Regions from separate parts of the Shewanella sp. MM_2022_3 genome, predicted to be linked through region 3. Evidence: predicted binding sites of a transcription regulator. Region 3 holds the regulator's gene; each other region holds the start of a gene.

Region 1 (9,926 bases), on a different contig from region 3:
ATCGCTTGCTATACCCCATATTAAAACAGACATAGGAATTGTCACGGTCAGCGTGGGGGTCGCGTGTTTACTCCCCTCAGATAGACATAATGCCTTAGAATTAGTCCACCAAGCAGATACCGCCCTTTACTTGGCGAAGTCCGCAGGTCGTAACTGCATACGCTCAGTACATGAACCTGAAATATAGCCATTAAAAAGCCCCGCTAAGTTGCCTTAGCAGGGCTTTATTCACTGTATGGCAGTCACTTTACGTGACCACCACAACCACCATTAACCGCGGCTAGCGCGCTTACGGTCGTTTTCAGTTAAGTGTTTCTTACGAACACGGATGCTCTTAGGTGTTACTTCAACTAATTCGTCATCATCGATAAACTCAAGCGCTTGCTCGAGTGTTAAAGTGATTGGCGTAGTCAGTACTTGAGCTTCGTCAGTACCAGAAGCACGCATGTTAGTTAGCTGCTTACCTTTCAGGCAGTTAACTGTCAGGTCGTTAGAACGTGAGTGAATACCCACAACTTGACCTTCGTAAACTTCGGCTGCGTGGCCAATAAACAGACGACCACGGTCCTGCAGACCGAACAGTGCGAATGTCAGCGCCTTACCCGTAGCGTTAGAGATCAATACGCCGTTAGCACGTTGACCGATATCGCCACCTTTGTGCGGACCGTAGTGATCGAATGAGTGGTAAATCAGACCAGTACCAGAAGTTGCAGTTAAGAACTCAGTTTGGAAACCAATTAAGCCACGGCTTGGGATGATAAAGTCAACGCGCACGCGGCCTTTACCGTCAAGCTGCATATCTTTCATCTCAGCCTTACGGATACCCAGCTTCTCGATGACTGTCCCTTGATGCTCTTCTTCAACGTCAACGGTCAGGGTTTCGTATGGTTCACACAGTTCGCCATCGATGGTTTTTAAGATAACTTCTGGGCGAGAAACCGCTAATTCATAACCTTCACGACGCATGTTTTCGATCAGGATAGATAAGTGTAATTCACCACGGCCAGATACCGCGAAACGGTCTGGGCTGTCGGTTTCTTCAACACGCAGTGCCACGTTGTGCACTAATTCCTGTTGCAGACGCTCAAGAATGTTACGTGATGTCACGTATTTACCTTCTTTACCTGCGAAAGGTGAAGTGTTGACTTGGAACGTCATGGTCAGCGTTGGTTCGTCAACTGATAGTGGTGGTAGTGCTTCAACATTACCAGCGGCACACACAGTGTCAGAAATCTTCAGCTCGCCTAAACCAGTAATCGCTACGATGTCGCCCGCGTTTGCAACGTCAACTTCGGTACGCTCTAAGCCCATGTAACCTAATACTTGGCCCATTTTACCGTTGCGTACTTTACCGTCAGCACCAATTACGCTCACTTGTTGGTTAGCTTTGATGCTACCACGCTTGATGCGACCAACACCGATTACACCTACGTAAGAGTTGTAATCAAGCTGAGAAATTTGCATCTGGAACGGACCTTCAGCATCTGCTGCAGGTGGAGATACTTTTTCAATGATAGTCTGGAACAGTGGCGTCATATCTTCACTGACGACATCCGGATCTAAAGTTGCAAAACCGTTTAATGCAGAAGCATAAACGATTGGGAAATCTAATTGCTCGTCAGTCGCACCTAAGTTATCGAACAGGTCGAATACTTGGTCGATAACCCAATCAGGGCGTGCACCAGGGCGGTCAATCTTGTTGATAACAACGATTGGCTTTAAGCCTTGGGCGAACGCTTTCTTGGTTACGAAGCGAGTCTGTGGCATTGGACCGTCAACGGCGTCAACCAGCAGTAATACTGAGTCAACCATAGACAGAACGCGCTCAACCTCACCACCGAAGTCGGCGTGGCCTGGGGTGTCTACGATGTTGATGCGGTAGTCGTTCCACTTGATGGCAGTGTTCTTTGCCAGAATCGTGATTCCACGCTCCTTTTCAAGATCGTTGGAGTCCATCACCCGCTCAGTAGCTTCTCCCCGGGTCTCAAGGGTTCCTGATTGCGACAGCAGCTTGTCAACCAGGGTCGTTTTGCCATGGTCAACGTGCGCAATAATGGCGATGTTACGTAAATTCTCTAGCACAGATAAACCTCTTACCATCAAACAAAATTAGGGATATTACAATATTCGTTACAGCAATCTACGTTGAGTCGCCATAAAAAAGCGTGACATTCTACTCCAGAGCGGCCATATCGCACAGGATTATTTTTGAACACTTATAAAACTATTTTTTGGGGCCTATGCTAACGAATCAGTTATGGCGATAAGGCAAATAACCCAAATGCACCGTTAACGCGCAGACAATTGCCACGTTATCTCGAACTCAATACGACTAACCAGCTGAAATTACTATTTTTCACTGGAATGTCATTGCAGACTATGCGCTCAAGGCCGCCATAAGTATAGCGAATAACCCCAATTCGGCAGCCCCGTTTTTTCGTCCAAACACATCAGTATGCCAAACCGCTACCTAAGTATTTTCTCGATAGCCTCAATAAATGGCTTTAGACGCAGTTTCAATAAACTCTATTCCCACCTAAGAACAACAAGGCTAATCAATTGATTTTTAATGATAAGCAATGAAAACAAGCCAAAATCATTATCAGAAAAACAGCTTAGCATCTCACTGTTTTGTGACATTATGGCGAGCACTGAAAACAGTGACCTTACGCGGTTATCTAGACTTATTTATATGCTAAATTCATTCTGTTTTGCTGAGCCTAATGGATAGTAACAGGCTAACAGCGAGTATGCTGCTCAGCTTGAATATGGATATGAATTAACCAAGCAAGCCGATGCTCATCGTCACTGCACTAAAATGGGGGGCGAATGGCGCGCACCAAAATGGATGAATGCACCAAAATGCCACATCAAAACGCACCAATAAAGTGCAATACAGAGTTAAAGATAGTGCAATAAAACACATATTTATTAATTATCAACAAGTTAAATTGTTGGCATAGATATCGCTTTATAGCTAGTAAGTTTGGCTCAAGCACTACTTGAGTTAAAAGATTATAGAAGGGACATCCCTTTACCCTACCGGAGACTTGAGAATGTCAGTTGAATCAGTTTTAAAGCAACTTGAAGAATTAGAAGTTAAGTTTGTTGATTTACGTTTTACCGACACCAAAGGTAAAGAGCAGCACGTATCTATCCCAGCTCATCAGGTAGACGCTGACTTCTTCGAAGACGGTAAAATGTTTGACGGCTCGTCAATCGCTGGCTGGAAAGGCATTAACGAATCAGACATGGTACTGATGCCAGACCCAACTACGTTCGTACTGGATCCATTCACCGAAGAAACCACTGCGCTGATCCGTTGTGACATTCTCGAGCCAGGCACTATGACTGGTTATGACCGCGACCCACGTTCTATCGCGAAAAAAGCGGAAGAATACTTACGCTCTACCGGTATCGCTGACACTGTATTAGTTGGACCAGAACCAGAATTCTTCCTGTTCGACGATGTCCGTTTCGGTACTGACATGTCTGGTTGTTTCGTGAAAATCGACGCTAAAGAAGCGGCATGGAACTCTGGCACTAGCTACGAAGGTGGCAACACTGGTCACCGTCCATTCGTGAAAGGCGGTTACTTCCCAGTAGCTCCTGTTGACTCATCACAAGACTTACGTAGCGCTATGTGTTTAGTGCTCGAAGAAATGGGTCAAGTGGTTGAAGCTCACCACCATGAAGTGGCGACTGCGGGTCAAAACGAAATCGCAACTCGCTTCAATACCCTGACTAAGAAAGCGGACGAAATCCAAATTCTGAAGTACGTAGTACACAACATGGCTCACGCCTACGGTAAGACTGCGACTTTCATGCCTAAGCCAATCGTTGGCGACAACGGTAGCGGTATGCACGTTCACCAATCTCTGGCGAAAGATGGCGTAAACCTGTTCGCAGGCGACAAATATGCTGGTTTAAGTGAAACTGCACTGTACTACATCGGTGGTATCATCAAGCACGCTCGCGCACTGAACGCTTTCACTAACCCAAGCACTAACTCTTACAAGCGTTTAGTACCACACTTCGAAGCGCCAGTGATGTTAGCTTACTCAGCACGTAACCGCAGCGCTTCAATCCGTATTCCAGTGGTACCAAGCCCTAAAGGTCGTCGTATCGAAACTCGCTTCCCAGATCCACATGCAAACCCATACTTAGGTTTCGCAGCACTGCTGATGGCGGGTATCGATGGTATCCAAAACAAGATCCATCCAGGCGAAGCGATGGATAAAGACTTGTACGATCTGCCAGCGGAAGAAGCGGCTGAAATCCCACAAGTAGCGACTTCATTAGAAAACGCCCTTGAAAACCTGCAAGCTGACCACGAGTTCTTAACTCGCGGCGGTGTATTTAGCGAAGATTTCATCCAGTCTTACATTGCACTGAAATCTGCAGAAGCTGAGCGTGTAAGCCGTACAACTCACCCATTAGAGTTTGAAATGTACTACAGCCTGTAATGGCTAGATGCATGCAATTACTCACTGTATAAATGCATGCATAAAGTATCAAAGCCCCAACAGTTTTGCTGATGGGGCTTTTTGTTTCTTGAAGGTATACGCTACTTTCATGCTGGTGCAATGACCAACACTTTTCTCTAAATGGCGACATAGCCAACCACTTATTTATCATCAAAAGAAAGCATACCAGCAGACACCACTGCAATAACAACAATAGGGACAGATGTCGTTTAAGACTGAGCTAAACGCGATATAAAACTAACTTATAGGCAGAGGCGTTAACTACAGCGACACTAAAGTTGGGAGTCTCTTTACTGTTGTCTCATTACTGCTGCTGAATAATTGACACATATATTCATGTGGTTAGAATGCCGACTTGCTAAAACTGAATATATCGGTGTCGAACAAAACCAGTTCGGGTTCCATAAGACTAACGCCCAAAGTTAATCAAGCGAGTCGCTCATACCGAAACAATGCGGTTTTTCACATATAAACAATGGAGTGGTTATGCGTTGGTTGACTTGCTTGGTCGTGTGCTGTTCTCTCACGGGATGTGCAACAATAACATCGAGGATGGGAGAAAATTCAACTTGGGGGCATTCTTTCTCCAGTGTTCAAACGGCTGTCGATAATGGCGAGGAGTGTACGATAGTTTCTGCGTTATCCGCCCCGCCCCTGCTACTGTTTACTATCCCCCTGACACTGGTCGATATGGGTAGCTCGCTGATCGTCGATACCGTGATGCTGCCAGTCGATTTAGCTATCACGCCCAGTAATCCTAAGCTCCGAACCCCGCGTTCTATGTTCTGCCACTATAACTACAGCATTTAAGCATATTCGCCCCCATAAATGACTTCAGCCTCATGGCATGGGTTCACGACATCGGCATTAGGGGGCACCTTAGCGCCCCAGAGCCATGCTCCCTGTTCGAGGCTATTGCGCCATGTCGGCTGAGTCAGCCAAGTTCAATCCGTTAACAATGGGCTTTTATCACCTCCAGTAACCTTAGGATATCGGCCTCATCGTTATAAATATGTGGCGATACGCGTATCCCTAAACTGCGGGCATCGACACTGATATTCGCCTCAGCCAATGCCGCCATGATCGGCGCTTGCCGCTCGCCAAATTGCAAAATCAGCGTACCGCTACGCTTATCGATTGCCCTCGGCGAGACGAGCTCATTGTCCAATGCCTGTACCACTGGAGCCATCAGTTGCAAGTTATGCTCACGCATCGCCTGTGAGCCAATATTGGCGAAATATTGAATACTATGGGCGGCAATAGCGTAGGGGGCGATAGAAGGCGTGCCGCCCCAAAACCGCAACGCTGTTGGATGATAGCGAAAATCATGAATATCAAACTCAAAGGGATTTTCATGGCTAAACCAACCCACATCCTGTGGCTGACATTCGGGCAAGATGGCAGGATTAACCCACAGATACGCAGCGCCTGGGCCGGAGCATAACCATTTCACACTCGAACCAATCATAAAATCTGGCTGTAGCTTGGCTAAATCCAGCGGCAAAATCCCAGCCGATTGCGCCACATCCACTAGGCTCAAGCAGCCACGCTCACGGGCAAGGGGGATAATCTGCGCGAGGGGGGCCTGTTGTCCCGTGTTAGAATAGGCATGGCTGACAAAGACTAAATCGACATCGTCGCTGATATGTGCGTCCCACACATTGGGGTCGGTAACATCTAAGCCCTTGGGAATAAAGCGCAGTTCACAACTTGCGGGCAATGCCTTTTTAAGGGCGAATCCCATGCTAGGAAAATCAATCTCGCTCATCAGCACCACGGCGCCATCGCGATTTAATCTATCCAGTGACATCACCAACTTGGTCAATGCGCTCGATAGATTCACCTGCGGGCAAAATTCCTGCGGCTGACCATTAAAAAGGCTTGCCAGCGCCGCGGTAAAGTTATCGATGACACCTAACCATTGACCCCAAGGCTCGCGGCCAGACTCCTGCCAAGGTGCAAAAAACGCCTGCTTAAACGCCTGCTCGGTCGATTTGAGTGGCCGCCCCACGGAATGGTTAAGCAGATATCCAGGGCCTGCGAGGCAAAAATCCTGTTTTACATTTAGCAGCATGGCCTTACCTCAAACTGTCTTTGAGTTTTTTCAAATCATAATAACGGGTGCGAATATCGTCACGTAATACGGCCGCGCGTCTATCCCTTAAACGCTCAAGGGAGGCGAGCAGTACATGCAATGGTGGGCCGCTGGCGGTCACTTTGGCTAAATGTTGCTGCTCCATACTGACCGAAGGTTCTGCAATGTATTTAGTCACTAATTCATTGTGATGCTGGATGGCGGTTTGCCCATGCAATTCACAGACTTCGATAAACAGCTTGAGGTTTTCTTGATACCAATCCTGCTGCACGCTGGCCTTTGACTGTAAAAAGTCATCCATCAAATTCGGGCGACGCATGCATTCCCGCAGGATTTGTTGATCCTCTGGCATCATGTATAAAAACTTATCCACCAGCATTTGCGAATAAGATGCTTCGTTGGCAAAACATAAACCTAGGGTTAAATCGATAACGTTAATCCCGGCAAAGTCGCCCGCATTGGCACCACGATACACCACAGAACCAACCCGATAGGGTTTGTAATATGGGCGGACACAGTAGAAGAAACGGTCCGTATCTAAACGATTGAATAACTGCGTATTAGAATCAATCACATCCTGCAATGCCTGCTTAGCGACGCGCAGTAAATCGTGACTAATTGGATGAGAAATCCCCAAAGGCTGGATTTTTAATAGCGCATCAGCGGCACGTTTATAGGCCAAAATGCCTTTAGTGTTGTAATCCACAAACAGTTTTTCATCGGGCAGATCGGTAAAACGTTTGTAGATACCATTATGGGCGCGGTTATGGGTGGTTAAATGGGCGGTAGCAAAGCGCGGCGTGACTCCAATTGAGGCGCCGATATGCATCGCCAATGCTGACGCTTCAAGAAGTGGCGAGGTGGTCTCCCGTGTTGGCTCAGTAATTTCATGGCGGCGGCAGGCGGCCATATACAGGCCAACATTGCCTAGCAAATCAAAAGCACTATCAAAGCCTTCGTCGGTATTGCCCTCATCGAGCAAAGCCTTAATCAGCCCTCGCCCTTCGCTTTCCAAAGTGCGCTTAAGCTCAGTGCCAATCCCCTGCACATTGGCACGGTCGGTCTGCTGGTCATAAAGCTGTTCGAGCTGCGAGTTGAGTTCTACAAAGCGGCTGCGGATCCACTCATCGAAGGCTTCGGTATTATAGGTGGCAGGTTTCACTTGGACATCCTTGGCGATTGTTATGGTTATTTTTACCGGAGCAAGTACTAGGGCATGTTTCACTTGGCTACAGGCGTCATTAGCGCTTCCGAGTTAACAAGGATGCAACTTCTGGCGACACGTTTCTAGCGCTAGCTCAAATTTATGAAAAATCTAATGCCACTTTTTATTTACACCTTGCGCCAGCGCAAGTTATCAAATTCAATCGCCTCGCAAAATAACGCCAAATAAAGCTAGTCCTAATACAAATAGCGCGGCAGGTTCCGCAGGGGTAAATCAAAATGATTTTAATGGAATTTATTGTCGTACTCGGCTGCTTGCTACTGGGCACCCGCTATGGTGGTATGGGGCTCGGGTTGATAAGTGGTATAGGTTTATTTTTATTGACGTTTGTCTTTGGTCTCGCCCCCGGACAGCCACCAGTGCAAGTGATGTTAACCATTCTTGCGGTTATCGGTTGTGCCGCCGTGTTGCAAACCGCAGGCGGCTTAGATGTGATGATGCAGTTTGCCGAACGTTTACTGCGCCGCCATCCACAGTACATCACCATTCTGGCACCGTTAACTACATGGACGCTCACCTTTTTGTGCGGTACAGGCCATGTGGTTTACACCATGTTCCCGATTATCTCTGACATTGCTCTGAAGAAAAACATTCGCCCAGAACGCCCAATGGCGGTGGCCTCCGTCGCCTCACAAATGGCGATTTGCGCCTCCCCGGTATCAGTCGCCGTCGTTTCTATGGTCTCGATTTTGGCGGCGCAGCACGGTGTCGGCCACGCCTACAGCATGCTAGACATTTTAATGGTGTCGGTGCCCTCCTCCCTTTGCGGTGTGTTAGTGGCGGCACTGTGGAGCCTACGTCGCGGCAAAGATTTAGATAAGGACGAAGAGTTTCAAGAACGAATTCAAGATCCTGTGCAAAGAGCCTTTATCTACGACAAGGGCGAAACGCTGCTGAATCAAACCTTCCCCAAAGAAGCGTATTGGGCAACAGGGATCTTCTTTGCCGCTATCGCTGCTGTAGTGTTACTCGGCTCCTTTAGCGAGCTGCGTCCAGTGTTTGAAGAGAAAGGCAAGCTCGCGCCACTGTCGATGAACCTAGTGATCCAAATGATGATGTTGATTGCAGGCGCCTTTATTTTGATGAGCTGCAAAGTCAAGCCAGCTGAAATTGCCAATGGTCCGGTTTTTAAAGCGGGTATGGTGGCGATATTCTCGGTATTTGGCGTGGCGTGGATGAGCGATACTTACTTTATCAGCCATATGGATGTACTGAAGGAAAACCTCTCCCACGTAGTGCAAAACCAGCCTTGGACCTATGCCCTAGTGCTGTTTTTAATCTCCAAACTGGTCAATAGCCAAGCGGCTGCGCTCACGGCGATTGCACCGATGGGATTAGCTTTAGGTGTCGATCCTAAGTTGTTAATTGCTTTTTTACCCGCCAGTTATGGCTACTTTGTGCTGCCCACTTATCCAAGCGATTTGGCCTGCATCGGTTTCGATCGCTCAGGTACCACTAAAATTGGTAAGTTCATCATTAACCACAGCTTTATTATTCCAGGGTTGATTGGTGTTAGTACCGCATCAACCGTGGGTTATCTGTTGGCAACTGCGCTACTGTAAAGTTAGTTTGCGTTAATAAGCACGTATAATCAGGCCGATAGCACATTAACGCTATCGGCCTGACGAATTAAAGATGTGCAAGCGCTCAGTACGAAAGTATTAAGCTCCCGCCACATTCCCTTATCAGCTAGACGTCTTTAGCAACAGCAGCATACAATCCCGCCTTATATCATGCTGAATCAATTTATCTTTTGAGAATGTCGTACTAAAGATGATTAAAGGTTTTCGCTTATGGATGCTGATTGTGGGTCTGGGGCTTAGCGTCAGTTTTCTCGGCTATCAGTTGCTTACACGCTATCACTTCAACACTGATCACCAAGTGGGTGACATTATCGACTCCCTCAATGGAATCGAGATTTACTATAACGGTGGCGTTAACACTAATGAGGGACGCAACCTCTCCCTCGACGGCTATAACCTCGGCATAAAATATCAATGCGTTGAATTTGTTAAGCGCTACTTTTACCAACGATATCAACACAAAATGCCTGACAGTTTTGGGCACGCCCGGGACTTCTTCGATAATCTGCTCGCTGATGGCAGTTGGAATGAAAAAC
Region 2 (9,926 bases), on a different contig from region 3:
TTAGTTTCAACTATGTTTTTCGATAACAAGACGTAAGCAATTAATATGCCTATACTCAAACGAGTTTTAGGGCCGTACATAAACAGAACAACAAGGCAGAGTTATGTCGAGTATTCTTGATTCAGTCAACAAACGAACCCAACTCGTAGGTCAAAACCGGCTAGAACTATTGCTATTTAAGTTAAATGGTCGTCAACGGTTTGGGATAAACGTATTTAAAGTGAAAGAGGTTTTGCAATGCCCGCCATTAACGACATTGCCTAAACTCAATCCTTACGTCAAAGGAGTTGCCCATATTCGCGGCACAACTATTTCTGTTATCGATCTGAGTGCGGCAACGGGGGGGCGTCCGTTAGCGAGCACTGAAAATTGCTTTATAATCATTTCGGAATATAACCGTAGTGTGCAGGGGTTCTTGGTTAGTTCTGTTGAACGTATTATCAACATGAACTGGGAAGCCATTATGCCGCCACCGCAAGGTGCTGGGCGTTATTCCTATTTAACCGCGGTTACCGAGATTGAAGGTGAATTGGTTGAAATCTTGGATGTTGAAAAGATTTTAGATGAAATCTCACCTGTCAAAACGGCCATTAGTGAAGAGGTTAATGAGCAACTTACTCTCGATAGAAGTCAGCATTACCATATTATGGTGATTGATGATTCTGCGGTGGCACGCAAGCAAATTATTCGGTCGTTAGAGTCGTTAAATTTACAAATTGACACGGCAAAAGATGGTCGTGAGGCACTTGATAAGCTCAAGGCCATTGCAAGTGAAATGAATAACGTTGCCGATGAAATTCCACTCATTATCTCCGATATTGAGATGCCCGAAATGGATGGTTATACCTTAACGGCTGAGATCCGTGATGATCCTAAGCTTAAAAATATCAAGGTGGTACTGCACACCTCATTAAGCGGTGTCTTTAACCAAGCCATGGTACAAAAGGTTGGTGCCAATGACTTTATCGCAAAATTTAACCCTGACGAATTAGCTGCGGCAGTGAACAAGCATTTAAGTTTGTAGTGAGAGTGTGGGTTAGTGCCTAGTTGAGCTTTACGCTATAATCTAGCCCTTATTACATGATTGTTGTGCACTTATTTTGGTGCTTGCTATAGGATCTAGGACGTGAATGTGCCTGATAAATCACTCGCTGAAGCAGAATATAATCAATTTAGGTTGTTCTTAGAACAACATAGCGGCATCGTGCTAGGTGAAAATAAACAATACCTCGTACGTAGTCGTCTCGCGCCATTGATGGGCAAATATAACCTTCCTTCGTTATCCGATGTGGTAAAGCATTCGATGAAACCCACGGAACGAGCTTTACGAGCTGAAGTTATTGATGCCATGACCACTAATGAAACCTTATGGTTTCGTGATCGTTATCCATTTGAATTGCTTAATAATGTGCTATTACCAGAATACAGTAAGTTAGGTAGACCTTTAAAGATATGGTCTGCAGCTTGCTCGTCGGGTCAAGAGCCATATTCTTTAGCAATGACCATATTAGAGTACCAGCAAAAAAAACCAGGGGCGCTGCCTGGTGGTGCCTCGATTCAAGCAACGGATCTTTCTCCTTCTATGTTGGAGCGATGTAAAAATGCTGAGTATGATAGTTTAGCGTTAGCACGTGGATTGTCTGAAGAACGTAAGCGGCAGTTTTTTGATGCTTTGCCTTCTGGCAACATGCGCATAAAGGATAACGTTAAACGTCTCGTCAATTTCCGAGCTCATAACTTGCTCGAGAGTTACACTTTGTTGGGTAAGTTTGACATTATTTTTTGCCGAAATGTGTTGATCTATTTTGCCCCTGAGGCAAAAGCAAAAATTTTGCGGCAATTTGCTGCCGCGTTAAATCCCAAAGGTATCCTCTTTTTAGGCGCATCCGAATCCATTGCTGGCCTTACTGATGAATTTGATATGGTTCGTTGTAACCCTGGCATTTATTACCAAAAGAAAACTTAAGGGTTTGATTTTAATTGATAATTACCGGCATAGTTCGGTAATTTTTTTATCTGCTATATCCCTCACAAACTTTATTACCTCCCATAAAAGTATTGGCACATGAATTGCTTTGTTCCCGTGAGTGACACGATGGAGGCAATTTTATGGCGATTAATTTTGATAAGGCACTGGGTGTTCACCAATTCACGTTGGGGATCCGTGCTGAGCGGGCTGAAGTGATTTCAAGCAATATCGCAAATGCTGATACGCCACATTATAAAGCCCGTGACGTCGATTTTTCTGCCGCCTTAAATGTTGCTAAAACCCAGCAACAACAGCGTAATAGCTTAGATATGACCGCTGATGAGCAGCATTTTGGGCTAGCGCAGCTAACCGGGCAGTACGTTAAATTTCGAGTGCCGAATCAACCCGATACTGGGGATGGCAATACTGTCGACGTTCAACAAGAGCAATCAGCATTTATGCAAAATGCTCTCGAATATCAAATGTCTCTGGGTTTTTTAGACAGTAAATTTAGCGGTATGAAAAAAGCGCTGAGAGGGGATTAATCATGAGTTTATTTAATATCTTCGATGTTGCGGGGTCTGGCATGTCAGCCCAGTCTCTGCGGCTAAATACTACCGCGAGTAACATTGCTAACGCAGATTCAGTCTCCAGCAGTGTAGATAAAACTTACCGTTCTCGTCATCCTATTTTCGAAGCCGAAATGGCCAAGGCGCAAAGTCAGCAACAAGCTTCCCAAGGTGTCACGGTGAAAGGCATAGTCGAGAGTGATAAGCCCCTATTAAAAGAGTATTCGCCGGATCATCCGATGGCGGATGCTGATGGCTTTATTTACAAACCAAATGTCAATGTCATGGAAGAAATGGCTGACATGATTTCAGCTTCTCGCTCATATCAGATGAATGTTCAAGTGGCTGAGGCGGCAAAATCTATGCTGCAACAAACACTTGGGATGGGTAAATAATATGCGTTATTTAGGAGGTACGTTGTGAGCCTCATTAACCAACTGAGTCAAACCTCATCGCAGCTGACTCAAACAAACACTCAATCGAATACGGTATCAACCAATACCACGAAAACCTCGACTAGCTCGACAGGTAACCCATTTTTGGATGGATTACGTTTGCCGAATAGTTCTGCTGTTCCAGAGGCTAAGAGTCAGCAGCTCACTCAAGAGGATTTTTTCTCATTACTCAGCCAGCAGTTATCGATGCAGGATCCCTTCAAGCCCGTTGATAACGACCAGATGATTGCACAGATGGCATCTTTTTCTACTGTCGATGGCATTTCTAAGTTAAATGATCAAATTGTTAATTTAAACAGTGTGATGACATCAAGCCAAGCTTTGCAAGCATCGGGATTAGTTGGGCGAAAAGTGCTGTTACCGACTGATACGGGTTATATCTCTGCAGAAAGCCCAGGCTTAAATGGTGTGATCAGTACTTCAGAGAAAATTCCCGTCATTAATGTTCGAATCGAAGATGATAAGGGGCAAGTCGTTAGAACATTTACTGTTGATGGTAGTAAGGGTGGTAACACTGATGTCAAGTGGGATGGTTTGAATGATAAAGGAGAACCCGTTGCTGCAGGTAATTACTCGATTAAAGCATCGGGTTTGGTGAATGATAAATCACAAGCGTTAGCTGTATCGACCTATGCGCATGTGACCAGTGTTTCTTTAGGTACTGCAGCGACTGGCGCCATTTTGAATCTCAAGGGTGGAATGGCCTTTAAACTGTCGGATGTACTTGCGATTAGTGAAGTTTAATCGTTATCAAGATTGTAAATGGACATCACACTTGTCCATCATTGAATTGAGCAAATGTAGAGGTGAATTATGTCGTTTAACATTGCATTGAGTGGCATTTCTGCTGCGCAGAAAGATTTGAACACTACTGCGAACAATATCGCGAATGCTAACACCATTGGCTTTAAAGAGTCGCGTGCTGAATTTGCGGATGTTTACGCTAATTCAATTTTCTCAAACTCAAAAACCGCTGTGGGTGGCGGTGTGGCTACGAGCCAAGTGGCGCAGCAATTCCACCAAGGTAGTTTGCAACTGACGAATAACTCGTTAGATTTAGCGATTAAAGGCGGTGGCTTTTTTGTAACTGCGTCCGAGATAGGTACCTTGGATCATCAGTTTACTCGGGCAGGTGCTTTCAAAGTCGACAAAAATAATTATATGGTTGACTCTGCTGGGAATTTTTTGCAGACCTTTCCAGTTGACAAAGATGGTAACTCTACCTCTGTCAGTTTAACGACAGCTAAGCCAGTACAAATTCCTGATACTGCAGGTAGCCCTGTTCAAACTGAAAACGTGACTTTGCAGATGAATTTAAATGCAAAAGAAGGTTCACTCGACCCTGCTGCTTTTGATCCTTTAGACTCCAAAACCTATAACAGTGTGACATCCATGACGATTTATGACTCTCTGGGTGAGCCACATATCATGACGACCTATTTCGTCAAGCCAAATAATGGCTCATATAATGGTGAAAACAACTGGGTTGCATACTATGCCATTGATGGTAAACAAGTTGATATTTCTGGCCCTGCTGGTACATATCAGACTGACACCAATGGTGATGGCACTCCCGATGCTTCTGGCACAGCTCAAACGGCTGGCGGCTGGAAGGGATCGGTTCTGAAGTTTAATTCCGTCGGTGTGTATACTGGGAGTGATCCGGCAGTCGTCGCCACCGAAGCGCTAGGGGTTGGCGGCGCTGGTGTGTTAGGCCCTGGTGCTGATGGTACTCAAGCCGTGACGATTAAATTTAATGCACCAACCCAATATTCAGCTCCCTTTGCCGCCACTGAATTGTCACAGGACGGTACCACAGTAGGGCGTTTAACCAATGTCGAAATTGGTGAAGATGGTTTGATCACTGCCAGTTACTCCAATGGTTCAACAGTGCCATTAGCCCGCGTTGCTTTAGTTCGCTTTGCAAACGAACAAGGGTTGACACAAGTGGGTAATACCTCGTGGAAAGCCAGTTTATCGTCAGGTCCTGCGCTGGCTGGTGAGCCTAACAGTGGTACGTTTGGTAGTCTCAGTTCTTCAGCGTTAGAGCAATCTAACATTGACTTAACGACTGAGCTGGTGGATTTGATTTCGGCACAACGTAACTTCCAAGCCAACTCACGTACGCTGGAAGTGAATAACACTCTGCAACAAACTGTTCTGCAAATTCGTTAAGTTAATCTTGTCTCTGCTAAGTGTTGCCGCAAGCGGCAACACTTAGCCTCTTTCTGTTGTGCATTCATTCGTTTATTAAAATCTCCTAATTTATCAGTTAACTAGCTGCTTATTTTATTGGCATGATGCTTGCTTTGCTATTGTCAGGTTGAAACTTTGACGGAGCAGTCTGTGGACAAATTCCTTTATATCTCCATGAGCGGCGCTAAGCAAAATATGAATGAGTTGGCGTTGCGTGCCAACAACTTAGCCAACGCAAATACCGATGGATTTAAGTCGGATATGGCGCAAGCCAGATCGATGCAAGCCTTTGGTGAAGGATTGCCGACAAGGGTCTTTGCCATGGTTGAAACCCCCTCCGCCAATTTTCGTTCGGGCCCGATTAAATCTACTGGACGCGATCTTGACGTTGCCATTAAAGGTGACGGTTGGTTTGCCGTGCAAGCACAGGATGGTAGTGAAGCTTATACCCGTTCTGGCAGTCTCAGTTTTGACTCAACAGGTTTATTGCATAACGACCGTGGTAATCCCGTGATGGGTGATGCCGGACCGATTGTGTTACCGCTGCCAATTGAAAAGGTCACTATTTCACAGGATGGGATTATCTCTGTTCGTCCTCAAGGTGCGACGACAGAAGTCGTCGAAGAGGTAGGAAGATTAAAGTTAGTAAACCCTGGCAATGCACAAATGATGCGCGGCGAGGATGGGTTGTTCCGTTTGGTATCCGGTGATCCGGCGCCTGCCGATCCCAGTGTATTTGTAGAAAGTGGTGCTGTAGAGGGCAGTAACGTCAATCCCGTGGATGAGATGGTGTCCTTAATCGACCTACAGCGACAATTTGAATTGCAAGTGAAGATGATGAAAACCGCGGAAGAAAATGACCGCGCTTCATCCTCATTAATGCGGATTAGTTAGGAGATAAATTATGCATCCAGCGTTATGGATTAGTAAAACTGGCTTAGACGCACAGCAAACCGATATTGCGGTGATTTCAAACAACGTCGCTAACGCCAGCACTGTGGGCTATAAAAAAAGCCGCGCGGTATTTGAGGACTTACTTTATCAAACTGTTAACCAAGCGGGTGGGATCAGCGCCTCTAACACTAAGTTGCCAAACGGTTTGAACATTGGTGCGGGTACCAAGGTGGTAGCCACCCAAAAAATGTTTACCCAAGGCAATATGCTGACCACGGATAACTCGCTCGATTTGATGATTGAAGGTCCTGGATTTTTCGAAGTGCAGCTCCCCGATGGGACTACGGCTTATACCCGTAATGGTCAATTTACCTTAGATGATACAGGGCAAATTGTCACGCCGGGTTCGGGTTATGTGTTGCAACCTGCGATCACTATTCCTGAGGATGCAACCAGTATTACGGTCTCTGCTGAAGGGGAAGTTTCGGTAAAAACACCAGGTGCGGCGGAAAACCAGGTCGTTGGGCAGCTAAGTATGACCGACTTTATTAACCCGTCGGGTTTAGATCCTATGGGACAAAACCTATACACCGAAACTGGTGCGAGTGGTACGCCTATTCAAGGCACTGCATCACTTGATGGTATGGGAGCGATTCGTCAAGGTGCGTTAGAAACCTCTAACGTGAACGTGACCGAAGAGCTAGTTAACCTCATTGAAAGTCAGCGGATCTACGAGATGAACTCCAAAGTGATTTCGGCGGTCGATCAGATGCTGGCTTATGTGAATCAGAATCTATAGAGGCACATGATCATGGCTAGATATCTACTATTGGCTAGTACGCTCTTGCTGGCGGCATGTAGTTCAACTCCAAAGAAGCCGATTGCGGATGATCCCTTCTATGCCCCAGTTTATCCCGAAGCACCACCGACTAAAATTGCTGCAACGGGGTCGATTTACCAAGATAGCCAAGCGGCGAGTCTTTACTCGGATATTCGTGCCCATAAAGTCGGTGACATTATCACTATCGTGTTGAAAGAAGCGACTCAGGCGAAAAAGAGTGCCGGTAATCAGATCAAAAAAGGTTCTGATATGACACTCGATCCCATTTATGCCGGCGGGAGCAATGTGTCTTTAGGCGGTATTCCCCTCGATTTACGCTACAAAGACAGCATGAATACTAAGCGTGAATCCGATGCAGATCAAAGCAATAGCTTAGATGGCAGTATCTCCGCCAATATTATGCAAGTGCTCAATAACGGTAACTTAGTTGTGCGCGGTGAAAAGTGGATTTCAATCAACAATGGTGATGAGTTTATTCGCGTGACCGGTATTGTGCGCTCGCAGGATATCAAGCCAGATAACACCATTGATTCAACCCGTATGGCCAATGCGCGTATTCAATATAGCGGTACTGGTACTTTCGCCGAAGCGCAAAAAGTGGGCTGGTTAAGCCAGTTCTTTATGAGCGATTGGTGGCCCTTCTAAGGAGTCATATCATGAAATATAAACTCATTTTGGCCGTTGTTATGTTGGCGTTTTCGATGCCAAGCCAGGCTGAACGCATTAAAGATATTGCTAATGTGCAAGGGGTACGAAATAACCAGTTAATTGGTTATGGCTTAGTAGTGGGGTTGCCTGGTACGGGTGAGAAAACCAATTACACAGAGCAAACATTCACCACCATGCTTAAAAATTTCGGCATCAATTTGCCTGAAAATTTTAGACCCAAAATCAAAAACGTGGCCGTGGTTGCTGTGCATGCCGATATGCCAGCGTTTATTAAACCAGGCCAAGAATTGGATGTGACCGTTTCAAGCCTAGGTGAAGCAAAAAGCTTACGTGGTGGGACGTTACTGCAAACCTTCCTCAAAGGGGTTGATGGCAATGTATATGCGATTGCCCAAGGCAGCTTAGTGGTAAGTGGTTTTAGTGCCGATGGTTTGGATGGTTCGAAAGTGATTCAAAACACGCCAACGGTTGGCCGTATTCCTAACGGCGCAATTGTTGAACGCAGTGTGGCTACGCCGTTTTCTACTGGCGATTATTTGACGTTTAACTTACGTCGCTCGGATTTTTCGACCGCGCAGCGTATGGCCGATGCGATTAATGATCTGCTCGGCCCTGATATGGCGCGCCCGTTGGATGCAACGTCGATTCAGGTCAGTGCGCCAAGGGATGTATCACAACGGGTGTCTTTTTTAGCTACGCTCGAAAATATTGAGGTGGAACCTGCTGAAGAGTCTGCCAAAGTGATTGTGAATTCGCGTACTGGCACGATAGTCGTTGGGCAGAACGTCAAGTTATTACCTGCGGCTGTGACTCATGGTGGTTTGACGGTGACGATCGCCGAAGCGACTCAGGTGTCTCAGCCAAATGCGCTAGCCAATGGCCAAACAACAGTGACCAGCAATAGCACGATAAATGCGACTGAAAGTGATCGCAGGATGTTTATGTTTAATCCCGGCACGACCTTAGATGAATTAGTGCGCGCCGTGAATTTGGTCGGTGCAGCCCCTTCAGATGTCCTTGCCATTCTGGAGGCGTTAAAAGTGGCAGGTGCTTTGCATGGTGAACTTATCATCATCTAATTTCTGTCGGGAAAATCATGGAAAAGCTTTCAAGTTCATCACATTTTCTTGATCTGGGCGGGCTCGATAACCTGCGCGCCCAGGCTCAGAAAGATGAAAAGGGCGCTTTGAAAAAAGTCGCCCAACAATTTGAAGGCGTTTTTGTGCAAATGCTGATGAAGAGCATGCGTGATGCTAATGCGGTGTTCGAGTCAGACAGTCCTCTCAATAGTCAATACACCAAATTTTATGAGCAGATGCGGGATCAGCAATTGTCCGTCGACTTATCGGATAAAGGTGTGCTGGGGCTGGCTGATATGATGGTGCAGCAGTTGTCTCCTGAGTCAAGCCAGCTAACACCTGCATCGGTGCTACGTAATGATGGTGGCATGAAACTAGAACATGACGCTAAAGCGTTTAATATTCCTGTTCAAGCCCCATCGACTGCTGAAGCTATAAATAGCAACACTTCAGAACAAGCCGTACAAGGTGTGCCTGCATCGATAGCGCGTCCAAATGTTGAATTTGAAAAGGCCGATGGTGTCACTTCTTCCTTAGACATTGACCGACCTGAACGCTTGTTGGCGATAGATACACCTAAGCCAAGCTGGTCTGAGCAACCCTTATCACCGATAGAACCTGTTATCAGCGGCCAAATATTGCCGACAGTGGCATTTAGAGAAACGCAAAAGACGCTTAAGTTTGGTAGCCGTGAAGAATTTTTAGCGACGTTATATCCCCATGCAGAAAAAGCCGCTAAAGCCCTTGGCACTAAACCTGAAGTGTTATTGGCTCAATCGGCCCTCGAGACTGGTTGGGGGCAAAAAATTGTTCGCGGAAATAACGGCGCTCCTAGCCATAACTTATTCAATATTAAAGCGGATCGTCGTTGGCTGGGTGATAAAGCTAACGTGAGTACCTTGGAGTTTGAGCAGGGTATTGCCGTTAGACAAAAAGCCGATTTCCGGGTTTACAACGATTTTGAGCATAGTTTTAACGATTTTGTTTCCTTTATTGCTGACGGTGAGCGCTATCAAGATGCCAAGAAAGTGGCAGCGTCACCGACTCAGTTTATCCGTGCATTGCAGGATGCGGGTTACGCTACCGATCCAAAATATGCTGAAAAAGTGATTAAAGTCATGCAGTCCATCAGTGAAGAGCTGAAATCGATACTGCCAGGAGAAGACAAATGATCATTCTTCATAAGACATTAATGTTGAGGAGTATCGGCTAATGGCTATCGATCTATTAAACATTGCCCGTACAGGGGTGCTC
Region 3 (9,926 bases):
TGATTGCGTCAGGCTGTTCGACTGTCAACCCCTATACCAACGAACAACAAACGGCAAAAGCGACTACGGGGGCGCTAATTGGTGCAGTTGCTGGAGCTGCCGTTGGTGTAGCCTCGTCAAGTAAGAGTGACCGCGGTAAAGGAGCTTTAATTGGTGCAGCCTCTGGCGCCGCCTTAGGAGGTGGTATTGGCTACTATATGGACGTACAAGAAACCAAATTACGCCAACAACTCGCTTCCACGGGAGTTAGCGTAACTCGCAGTGGTGACAATATTATTCTTAATATGCCAAATGAAGTGACTTTTGGTGTGGATCAAACCGAGCTGAGTGAGGGTGCTAAGCGGGTACTGAACTCTGTTGCGCTGGTGGCGAAGGAGTATAGTAAGACCCAACTTAACGTGTTGGGTTATACCGACAGCAGCGGCTCAGATTCATACAATTTACGTTTATCGCAGGTACGAGCCAGCGAAGTAGGGAACTACTTGATGAGTAAAGGCGTGGCTTCCGCTCGCGTAAAGTCTAAGGGAATGGGTGAATCGAGTCCAATCGCATCCAATGCTAGTGCCGAGGGACGCGCGCAAAACCGTCGTGTGGAGATAGTGTTGACCCCAACGGGTCAATAATCATTCATCAAGGTTAAAGTCGCCTGCGGGCGACTTTTTATTTTATCGTAAGGGACAAATTGTCCTTCCGTTGTCTATCTTCAGTGATCTTGTCCGCAATCATCTCTATTGGGGCTTATCAGGCGAGTATTCGACTTGATCCTGCCGGTATTTTCCCGTTTTGTATGTAGTTAGTTAAATTAGGATAACTATTTCGCAGAGCCAAAGGAGAGCAATTATGGCAAAACAGGGCTTAGTACTGGCATTCAGTTTAGGGACTACAGTGATGGCAGGGATGGTACAAGGTGCGCCAATAGACACTGAGGCGACAGCCCCTATTGAACTAAGAGCCGCGGGCAGTTTAAAGGCGGCGATGAACGATATTATTGCGGCTTACCAAGCGAAATCCCAAGCTAATGTGGCAGCGCAGTATGCGCCTTCGGGTTTATTGCTTAAGCGGATCCAAGAGGGGGAGCGGGTTGATATTTTTGCCTCGGCGAATATGAAACACCCGCAGGCCTTAGTCGATGCGGGAGTGGGTCAACAGGTGCAAATGTTTGCCCGTAACCAGCTCTGCGCCATTGCTCAAGCGGAAGTGCCACTCACTAGCGCGAACTTATTAGATACCCTGCTCGCGCCGCAAACTAAACTCGGGACTTCGACGCCAAAAGCCGATCCCGCTGGCGACTACGCTTGGGCAGTCTTTGCGAAAGCCGAGGCCTTAAAAGCTAATGCGAAAACTATATTAGAAACCAAAGCCATGCAGCTAACGGGTGGGCCTGAGAGTGCTAAACCGCCCAAGGATCGTAATCCCTATGCTTGGGTGATGGAAAATAAGCAGGCGGATGTGTTCTTAACCTATTGCACCAATGCGGTGCTGGCACAAAAAGAAGTGCCTAGCCTTAAGATTGTCGATTTACCGCCAGAGTTAGCCGTTGGTGCCGACTATGGCCTATTGGTGTTAAAGGATGCCAATAGTGCAGCCGCACCTCTGGCCGAGTTTATTTTATCCCCAGAGGGACAGGCTATTTTGAGCAGTTATGGTTTTCAGCCGCCTAAAAAATAATGTCTAATGGACTCATTAAAAATGGCGCTAAATGCGCCATTTTTGTTGCTCGCTTTAGCAAGGCTTAGGCCAGTGCTAGTGCTAGTGCATTAAATACAACGTCGCTAATCCGAGAAAGGCAAACAGACCTATCACATCGGTGACTGTGGTGAGCACCATACCGCCCGCCAACGCCGGATCTACTTTTAAGCGCTTTAAGATCAGCGGAATACTGGCGCCTGCTAGTCCTGCGACTGTCATATTGATGAGCATTGCACCGCCAATCAGGCTGGCAAGCGCCATATCATCTTTCCAAACTAATACCGCGATAAACACTAACATCGACCACATTAAGCCATTCAAAAAGCCAATAGCTAGCTCTTTGCCTATCAGCCAGCGGGCATTACTTTGGCCAATATGGCCTAGGGCAATCCCGCGGATCACTAGGGCCAAGGTTTGGTTCCCTGCGACGCCGCCCATGCTCGGTACAATCGTCATTAAAATCGCAATCGTGGCAAACTGTTCAATAGTGCCCTCAAACATATTGCTGACAGAGGCCGCCAGCAGAGCCGCAAATAGGTTGATAGTGAGCCAGAGCGAACGGCGGAAGGTACTTTTGAGTACTGGGGCGAAGGTGTCTTCATCATCGTCCATCCCCGCCATTCCCATCATAGAGTGCTCGGCGTCTTCACGGATAACATCCACCACGTCATCGATGGTGATCCGGCCGAGCAACTTGCCCTCACTATCGACCACGGGCGCTGACACCCAGTCATGGCGCTCGAACAGTTGCGCCACTTCACTGTCGGACATGCCCACGGGAATGCTCTCGATATCGGTATCGATAATGCTGCTGATATGAGTATTGGGATCGCAGGTGAGCAGATCCGCAAGTTTGACCCCACCAAGCACGCGATCGTGTTTATCCACCACGTATAAAGTATCGGTAGTGTCGGGCAGGTTGCCCCGTTGGCGCAAATAACGCAGTACCACATCGATATTGACATCGGGTCTTAAGGTTACTGTGTCGGTGTTCATTAAGCTGCCTGCGGTCTCATCGGGATAAGAGAGCGCCTGCTCGACTCGCTGGCGGTTTTGCAGACTCATCGACTGTAATACTTGTTTATACACAGTATCTGGCAGGCTTCGCAGAATATAAGCCAGATCGTCCGTATCCATGCTGGCTGTAGCCTTGGCGACTCGCTCTGGACTCATGGTGCTGATCAGCGGGTCTTTTAACTCTTCGCTGAGTTCATCGAGAATATCCCCGAGCTGATCTTGATCGACGAGTTGCCATAACACCTGCCGAGCTTTGGGAGGTGACGATTCTAAAATCAATGCGATATCTGACGGCGCCATATTTTGTAGCATTTGCCTGACATGCACAAACATACCACTGTTGAGGGCTTGACTCAGTTGGTCGAGACGGTGTTCGGCTTGTAAACTGTCTGAGGCTTCTACAGGCATGTTTCCTCCATGGCGGCGGTGGATGGGTTGGCGTTTAGCTATTGAGGACTTAAGCCAAAGCGCAGCAGTACATTGTAATTTAGCGCACGGGAGGGCGTCGAGTCACAAATGTGTTTTACTGGTATAAGGTGCTGAAATCAAAACCAAACAGGATACTGAATACCGGCAGGGATCATCGAGATGATACCATTAGCAGGCTTCGTCAAACTTAGCGTCGATAAGGGCACAAATGGCATTAAGTGCAGGCTCGGCATCCGGGCCTTCGGCGATGAGGGTGATGGTTTTACCCATGCCCGTCTCGAGCATGAGTAGACCCAATACACTGGCGGCAGAGGCCTGTTTTTCACCTTGGATCAGCGTAATGCTGGCATCAAACTCAGAGGCCAATACCACGAGCTTTGTGGCGGCACGGGCATGTAAGCCGAGTTTATTGCAGATGGTGACTTGGCGCTCAAGTTTTGGCATGGCTCAACTCTCGATGGCGCGCATTGACTTTATGTTTGCCATTACTAAAACGTTTAGCTAGTTGCTCGGCTACATAGACTGAGCGGTGTTGGCCACCTGTGCAACCAATCGCAATCGTCAGATAGCTACGATTATTGCGCTCTAAATGCGGCAACCAGGTTTCGAGCAAATTCTCGATTTGCCAGATGAACTTATTCACCAGTGGCTGGCGATTTAAAAACTCCGCTACGGGTTCATCTAAACCGGTGAGAGGTCTAAGCTCCGGTTCCCAATGGGGATTTGGCAAAAAGCGCACATCAAACATAAAGTCAGCTTCGGTCGGCATACCATGCTTAAAACCGAAGGACTCGAAGTTGATCACCAGTTCCTTATCGACACTGCCAAGGAGTATTTGCCGCACTTGGTCGCTGAGTTCATAGATATTCAGATTAGAGGTATCTATATAGTGATCCATCTGCTGTGACAGCGGCTCGAGCAATTTGCCTTCAAGCTTGATGGCTTCTTGCAGTGACACTCGGCTCTTAGATAAGGGATGTAAGCGCCGCGTTTCACTGTAGCGTTTGAGCAACACTTTATCGCTGGAGTTTAAGAAGAAGCTGGTGAGTTCAGTGCCCGTAGGCAGGCTGGCAAGCTGTTTAACCAGCACTTTGTCTTGCTCTGGTAAATTGCGCACGTCAACACTGATAGCAACGAGATCGTTACTGCCTTTGAGCTGTTCAAGCAAACTGCCAATCAAAGGCAAAGGCAAATTATCGACACAATAGTAGCCGAGATCTTCAAGCACTCTAAGTGCGACCGATTTGCCTGAGCCTGAACGCCCTGACACTATGACCAGTTTCATCCAATGATTACCTGATAGAGTTCCGTTTCATCATGCGTCTTGCGCAATTGTTTTAATATTTGCTTGTCACTGAGCTTTTCAGCCATGCATGACAAGGTACTTAGGTGCTGCTGACATTGGTCGGCAGGCACGAGTAGTGCAAATAAAATATCGACGGGTTGTTTATCGATAGCATCAAAGGCTATCGGCTCCTCACATTTTATCAATATCGCTATGGGTTGTGTTATATCGGTTAATCGACCATGTGGAATGGCGATACCGTTACCTATACCTGTGCTACCCATCTTTTCGCGCGCCACGAGGCTTTCGAAGATCTCTTGAGATGAGAGGGTGGGGTACTGGGCAGCGGCTAAGTCGCTGATGAGTTCCAGTACCTTTTTCTTACTGCCCGGAGTGGCGCAGGTTGTGCACTCCGGCCGCAGTATGGTACGAAGTTCCATTGCTAGTGTTTTGTTAACTTCTCTTTGTGTTTAATAACCTGACGATCAAGTTTATCAATCAGGACGTCTATGGCAGCATACATATCTGCATGCTCTGAAGTCGCGAAGACTTCACCACCGGTGAGGTTGATTCTCGCTTCGGCAATCTGTTGCATTTTCTCAACATTGAGCACAACGTGCACATTATTGATCTGTTCGAAATGACGTTCAAGTTTTGAAAACTTTTCCTCAACATATGCCCGTAACGATTCAGTAATCTCGATATGGTGTCCACTTAGGTTTATTTGCATAGAAACGTCCTCCGATACTCACAATAGGCTATAAACTTTTACGCTGATTGGAAGGGGGAATAAGCATCGCTTCTCGGTACTTCGCAATGGTTCTGCGCGCAACGTTAATTCCCTGTTCTGCCAGAAGTTGAGCCATCTTGCTGTCGCTTAATGGTTTTTTCTGGTTTTCCGCTGCAACCAGTTTCTTAATGAAAGCTCTGATTGCTGTGGATGAGCACTCACCGCCATCATCCGTCCCGACGTGGCTTGAGAAGAAATATTTTAGTTCAAAAAGTCCTTTTGGGGTATGCATGTATTTTTGAGTCGTCACCCGTGAAATGGTGGACTCATGCATTTCTACCGCTTCGGCGATATCGTTTAGAACCATGGGTTTCATGGCTTCTTCGCCATATTCGAAGAAACCTTGTTGGTATTGCACTATGCAGTTTGCCACCTTGAGCAGTGTTTCGTTGCGGCTTTCAAGGCTTTTGATAAACCATTTGGCTTCCTGCAAATGACCACGAATAAATTGGCTATCTGCTTGATTTTTTGAACTACGAGCCATTGCTGCATATTGCTGATTGACGTTGATTTTTGGCATGCAGTCAGGGTTTAATTCGACCACCCAACGGCCGTTTTTCTTCGACACCGAAACATCGGGGATCACATATTCTTCATCGACAGGGGTGATGAGTAAACCGGGGCGAGGGTTCAAGGTTTGGATCAGCGCAATACTGTCCCTTAACTCGTCCTCTTTCAGTTTGGTCTTACGCATTAACAGCCTAAAGTCGCGGGCGGCGATCAGATCTAGATGATCTTTGATCAGCATGCGGGCATTTTCGATGTGAGGGGTATCAGGCGAAAAATGAGATAGCTGGATCAGTAAACATTCGCTTAAATCCCTTGCCGCGACACCAACGGGGTCGAAGTGTTGAATACGCTTGAGCACGGCTTCGACTTCGTCGAGTTCAATCTCGGGATTGCCCATGGCTTCGAGGATATCTTCAGTGCTTTGAGTGAGATAACCTTGATCGTCGATGGCATCAATAATCGCGGTGGCAATGGCTAAATCGGTTTCAGAGAAGGGCGTGAGGTTTTTTTGCCATTCTAAATGTTCGTACAACCCCTCGCTAGTTTCCCCTTGGAAGGGCATGTCATCTTCACGGCTGGCGCCAGAACCTGAGTTTGGCGATGCGGTAAAGACTTCATCCCAAGTGGTATCCATGGGTAACTCTTCGGGCAGAGATTCTTTGGTCAGCGACTCGGCAATGTCCACGGTGGAATTATCTTGTTCCTGTGGCTGGGCAGTCGTTTCGCTAAAGTCGGTATCGGCGATATCTTGCTTACGTTCGCTAGGCGCGTCAAATTGCTCCTCTTCCAGCTCGAGAAGAGGATTAGAGTCTAAGGCTTGCTGGATTTCTTGTTGCAGTTCCAATGACGACAGTTGCAGCAGGCGAATGGCCTGCTGAAGTTGTGGCGTCATGGTTAACTGTTGACCCAGTTTGAGCTGGAGTGACGCTTTCATGTTACCGCTGATCCCTAGGTTATTATTGTGAGTTTAGGTCGCTTGATATCATATGGATGGAGCCTAGCGCTCTCAAATTCAAGGCTTATTAGCTTTGTTTTAGTAACTATAGCCTGAATTGTTCACCTAAGTACACAGCCCTAACTTGCTGATTGTCTAAGATCTCTGCGGGTGTGCCCTCGGCAATAAGATTACCGTGACTCACAATGTAAGCATGTTCACAGACGTCTAAGGTCTCGCGCACATTGTGGTCAGTGATAAGTACTCCAAGGCCTCGGCTCTTAAGCTGCTCGATAATTTTCTTGATATCGATAACGGAGATCGGATCAACGCCCGCAAAGGGCTCATCAAGCAGAATAAACTTGGGGTTGGCCGCTAAGGCGCGGGCAATTTCGACGCGGCGACGTTCACCGCCCGATAAGGACATGCCTTGGCTGTCACGAATATGGGTGATATGGAACTCTTCTAGCAGTTGCTCTAGTGCTTCTTCGCGCTGGTCACTATTGAGCTCTTTACGGGTTTGCAGTACCGCCATGATGTTGTCGTGTACGGTTAATTTACGAAAGATACTCGCTTCCTGTGGTAGGTAACCAATACCTTTGCGGGCACGCAGATGCATAGGATCGGCGGTTAAATCATCATCGTCGATAAAGATATGGCCTTTATCGCTTTTAACTAAGCCCACGACCATGTAAAAGGTGGTGGTTTTGCCCGCGCCGTTAGGGCCGAGTAGGCCGACGACTTGACCCGTTTTGACCGTCAGGCTGACATCTTTGACAACCTGACGACTCTTATAACTCTTGGCGAGATTCTGTGCTTTTAAGGTGATTTGGGTCATTTAGAATCCTGTTTTTTCACAGGTTTATCTGTTGGTGTATTTTTGAGTTCTTCCTGATAATTATCAGGTTGAATAATGGTAATTACGCGATCATCACCATTGCCGCTACTTTCGGCGATCAGTTTTTGCTGAATAATATCGTAACGAATTAAATTGCCTGTAACTTGACTACCCGCTTGGTCTAGGGTCGCTGTACCAGTTAGGGTCAACGTCCGAGTGGCCATTTCATAGCGAATCTCTTTGGCGCTAGCAGATGCAGGGCGGCCATCATCCAGGATTTGGCTGTAGGTTGCTGGATTTCCTGTAGCCAGTAAGACTTTACTATTTTCGCCTTCGACAGAAAATGCACGGAGTTGATCCGCATGGATTTTAATTGAGCCTTGAACAACTTCAACGGGACCGAAGAAAATGATCTGATTGTTTTTAATGTCCGCAGTTTGACTGACGGCTTTAATTTTCACTTCTTGCTGTAAGTCACCGATCTTGGCGAAGGCATTCATGCTTGTCATTAGCATTAGGCTGGCAAGTAATATGTTATTTTGCTTCATAGGTTCCTACTACCTGACTGGTCAATTGCACTTCCTGCGCGTTAAGGTCGGCATAAAGGCCTTGCCCTTGAATATTAAAATCTTTCCCTGTGACGTAAATGATGCGGTCAGAGGTCATTATCATTGTGTTGAGATCGAGTTCTAAAAAACTGGTGGACAAGGTTTGTATCGGTTCACCAGGGCTGATGGCATCGATAATAACATTATTTTCTAATACAACCTTGCCAGTATCTTTGTTGAGTCGACCTTGATCGGCTTTGATCTGCCATTTTGCTTTACCTTGGTCGGGATACACAAGATAGACAGGCTGAATAAAGTCTGTTTGGTTTTTAAGCTCATAGTGTTCCATGTGCTTTGCCGTGACACGACTATTGACTTGTCCTTGCTCGTTAAACTCGATGCTGCGCAGATCTTCGATAATGTAGTCGGGTCTGTCTGTATCATTCAGGCTGCTATCGGTATCGCCACCGCGTTTTTGTTGGACCTGCCAATACAGCACGAGTGCAGTACCAAAAAAAGCAATAATGGCGAGGGTCACACGACTCATATGCTCATCCCATGGGCTGAGGTAAATTTGTTTTGACTCAGAAGTAACAGATCTGTCAGCTCTCTGAGCGCACCATGACCACCATTTAACTGGGTCACAAAATGGGCGTGTTGGCGCACATAGGGATGTCCATCGGCGACACAGACGGCAAGACCGACGACATTCATCACTGGCAGGTCGACAATATCATCACCGATATAGGCAACTTCTTCAGGTGTGACATTGTAGAGCGACAGCAGTTCTTCATAGGGGACAAATTTATTATCCACACCTTGATAAATATGGGTTACACCGAGGGCCGTCATGCGGTTTTCAACAATTTTAGACTGGCGGCCTGTTATCACGGCCAGATTAAAGCCACTGGTCAATAATGAACGCACGCCATAACCATCGCGGGTATGGAAGGCTTTGAGCTCCTCACCCGAGTTGCTTAAATAAATGCGGCCGTCAGAAAATACCCCATCCACATCGCAGATCAGCAGTTTAATTTTTTGCGCTCTTTGCCACACATCATCGCTGATCGGGCCGTAAAATCCTTGCTGTGGCATTAAATGACTCCCGCTTTAACCATATCGAGCATATTGAGCGCCCCGACAGGATGATTGTCTTTATCTATCACTATCAGGCCGTTGATATTTTTTGAGTCCATCACTTGCAGCGCCTGCGCTGCCAAGACGTTTTCAGTAATTGTGACACAGTTTCGCGTCATCACATCGGCGATAGGCGTGGTGCGTAGGTTGACTTGGGCATCGATAACGCGGCGTAGGTCGCCGTCGGTAAAAATACCCACGAGTTTGTTTTGTTCATCGATCACCGCCGTCATGCCTAGGCCCTTCTTGGAGATTTCATACAGGGCATCGGTGATGCAGATATCGTGTTTAACCAGTGGTAAATCATCGCCACTGTGCATGACATTACTGACTTTTAACAGTAGCTTACGCCCTAGGGCACCGCCTGGGTGAGACATGGCAAAGTCTTCCCGAGTAAAGCCTTTGGCTTGCAGCAGCGCAATGGCCATTGCATCACCCATTACTAAGGTTGCGGTGGTGCTCGAAGTTGGCGCAAGCCCGAGCGGACAGGCTTCTTCAGGCACTTCAATACATAAATGAATTTTGGCCAAACGTGCCATCGTGGACTCAGGTTTGCCCGTCATAGCAATCACGGGAATGGCTTTACGTTGGATAACGGGCATCAGCGCAAGGATTTCGCTCGATTCACCCGAGTTTGAAATGGCGAGGATAATATCATTATCAGAGAGTACGCCTAAGTCGCCATGGCTGGCTTCGCCTGGATGCACAAAGAAGGCAGGGGTGCCAGTGCTGGCGAGGGTAGCAGAGAT

What was found. The regulator sigma-54, encoded in region 3, starts transcription at its own class of promoters, with help from an activator protein. The targets are predictions, from matches to a motif close to GTTGGCACGNNNNTNGNNT.
Region 1: glnA (glutamate--ammonia ligase) is a predicted target of sigma-54. The motif match lies at 2,954-2,972, and genes of this name have one in related genera.
Region 2: flgF (flagellar basal-body rod protein FlgF) is a predicted target of sigma-54. The motif match lies at 5,285-5,303, and genes of this name have one in related genera.

The regions. Positions count from the first base shown of each region.
Region 1 covers NZ_JAKZGV010000005.1:92,477-102,402, forward strand. Annotated here, with positions in the region: gene MMG82_RS04915 (diguanylate cyclase) at 1-187, shown strand, start outside; gene typA (translational GTPase TypA) at 271-2,082, opposite strand; gene glnA (glutamate--ammonia ligase) at 3,057-4,466, shown strand; gene MMG82_RS04930 (YceK/YidQ family lipoprotein) at 5,040-5,297, shown strand; gene MMG82_RS04935 (aminotransferase class V-fold PLP-dependent enzyme) at 5,440-6,561, opposite strand; gene MMG82_RS04940 (monodechloroaminopyrrolnitrin synthase PrnB family protein) at 6,566-7,744, opposite strand; gene MMG82_RS04945 (anaerobic C4-dicarboxylate transporter) at 8,026-9,369, shown strand; gene MMG82_RS04950 (CHAP domain-containing protein) at 9,581-9,926, shown strand, end outside.
Region 2 covers NZ_JAKZGV010000013.1:58,755-68,680, reverse strand. Annotated here, with positions in the region: gene MMG82_RS09855 (chemotaxis protein CheV) at 104-1,024, shown strand; gene MMG82_RS09850 (protein-glutamate O-methyltransferase CheR) at 1,127-1,966, shown strand; gene flgB (flagellar basal body rod protein FlgB) at 2,110-2,514, shown strand; gene flgC (flagellar basal body rod protein FlgC) at 2,517-2,933, shown strand; gene flgD (flagellar hook assembly protein FlgD) at 2,958-3,737, shown strand; gene flgE (flagellar hook protein FlgE) at 3,807-5,168, shown strand; gene flgF (flagellar basal-body rod protein FlgF) at 5,340-6,083, shown strand; gene flgG (flagellar basal-body rod protein FlgG) at 6,094-6,882, shown strand; gene flgH (flagellar basal body L-ring protein FlgH) at 6,895-7,569, shown strand; gene MMG82_RS09810 (flagellar basal body P-ring protein FlgI) at 7,581-8,672, shown strand; gene flgJ (flagellar assembly peptidoglycan hydrolase FlgJ) at 8,690-9,844, shown strand; gene flgK (flagellar hook-associated protein FlgK) at 9,885-9,926, shown strand, end outside.
Region 3 covers NZ_JAKZGV010000001.1:29,006-38,931, reverse strand. Annotated here, with positions in the region: gene MMG82_RS00220 (OmpA family protein) at 1-623, shown strand, start outside; gene MMG82_RS00215 (molybdate ABC transporter substrate-binding protein) at 841-1,668, shown strand; gene mgtE (magnesium transporter) at 1,750-3,114, opposite strand; gene MMG82_RS00205 (HPr family phosphocarrier protein) at 3,304-3,579, opposite strand; gene rapZ (RNase adapter RapZ) at 3,566-4,420, opposite strand; gene ptsN (PTS IIA-like nitrogen regulatory protein PtsN) at 4,417-4,860, opposite strand; gene hpf (ribosome hibernation promoting factor) at 4,863-5,150, opposite strand; gene MMG82_RS00185 (RNA polymerase factor sigma-54) at 5,179-6,654, opposite strand; gene lptB (LPS export ABC transporter ATP-binding protein) at 6,761-7,492, opposite strand; gene lptA (lipopolysaccharide transport periplasmic protein LptA) at 7,489-8,040, opposite strand; gene lptC (LPS export ABC transporter periplasmic protein LptC) at 8,027-8,587, opposite strand; gene kdsC (3-deoxy-manno-octulosonate-8-phosphatase KdsC) at 8,584-9,135, opposite strand; gene MMG82_RS00160 (KpsF/GutQ family sugar-phosphate isomerase) at 9,135-9,926, opposite strand, start outside.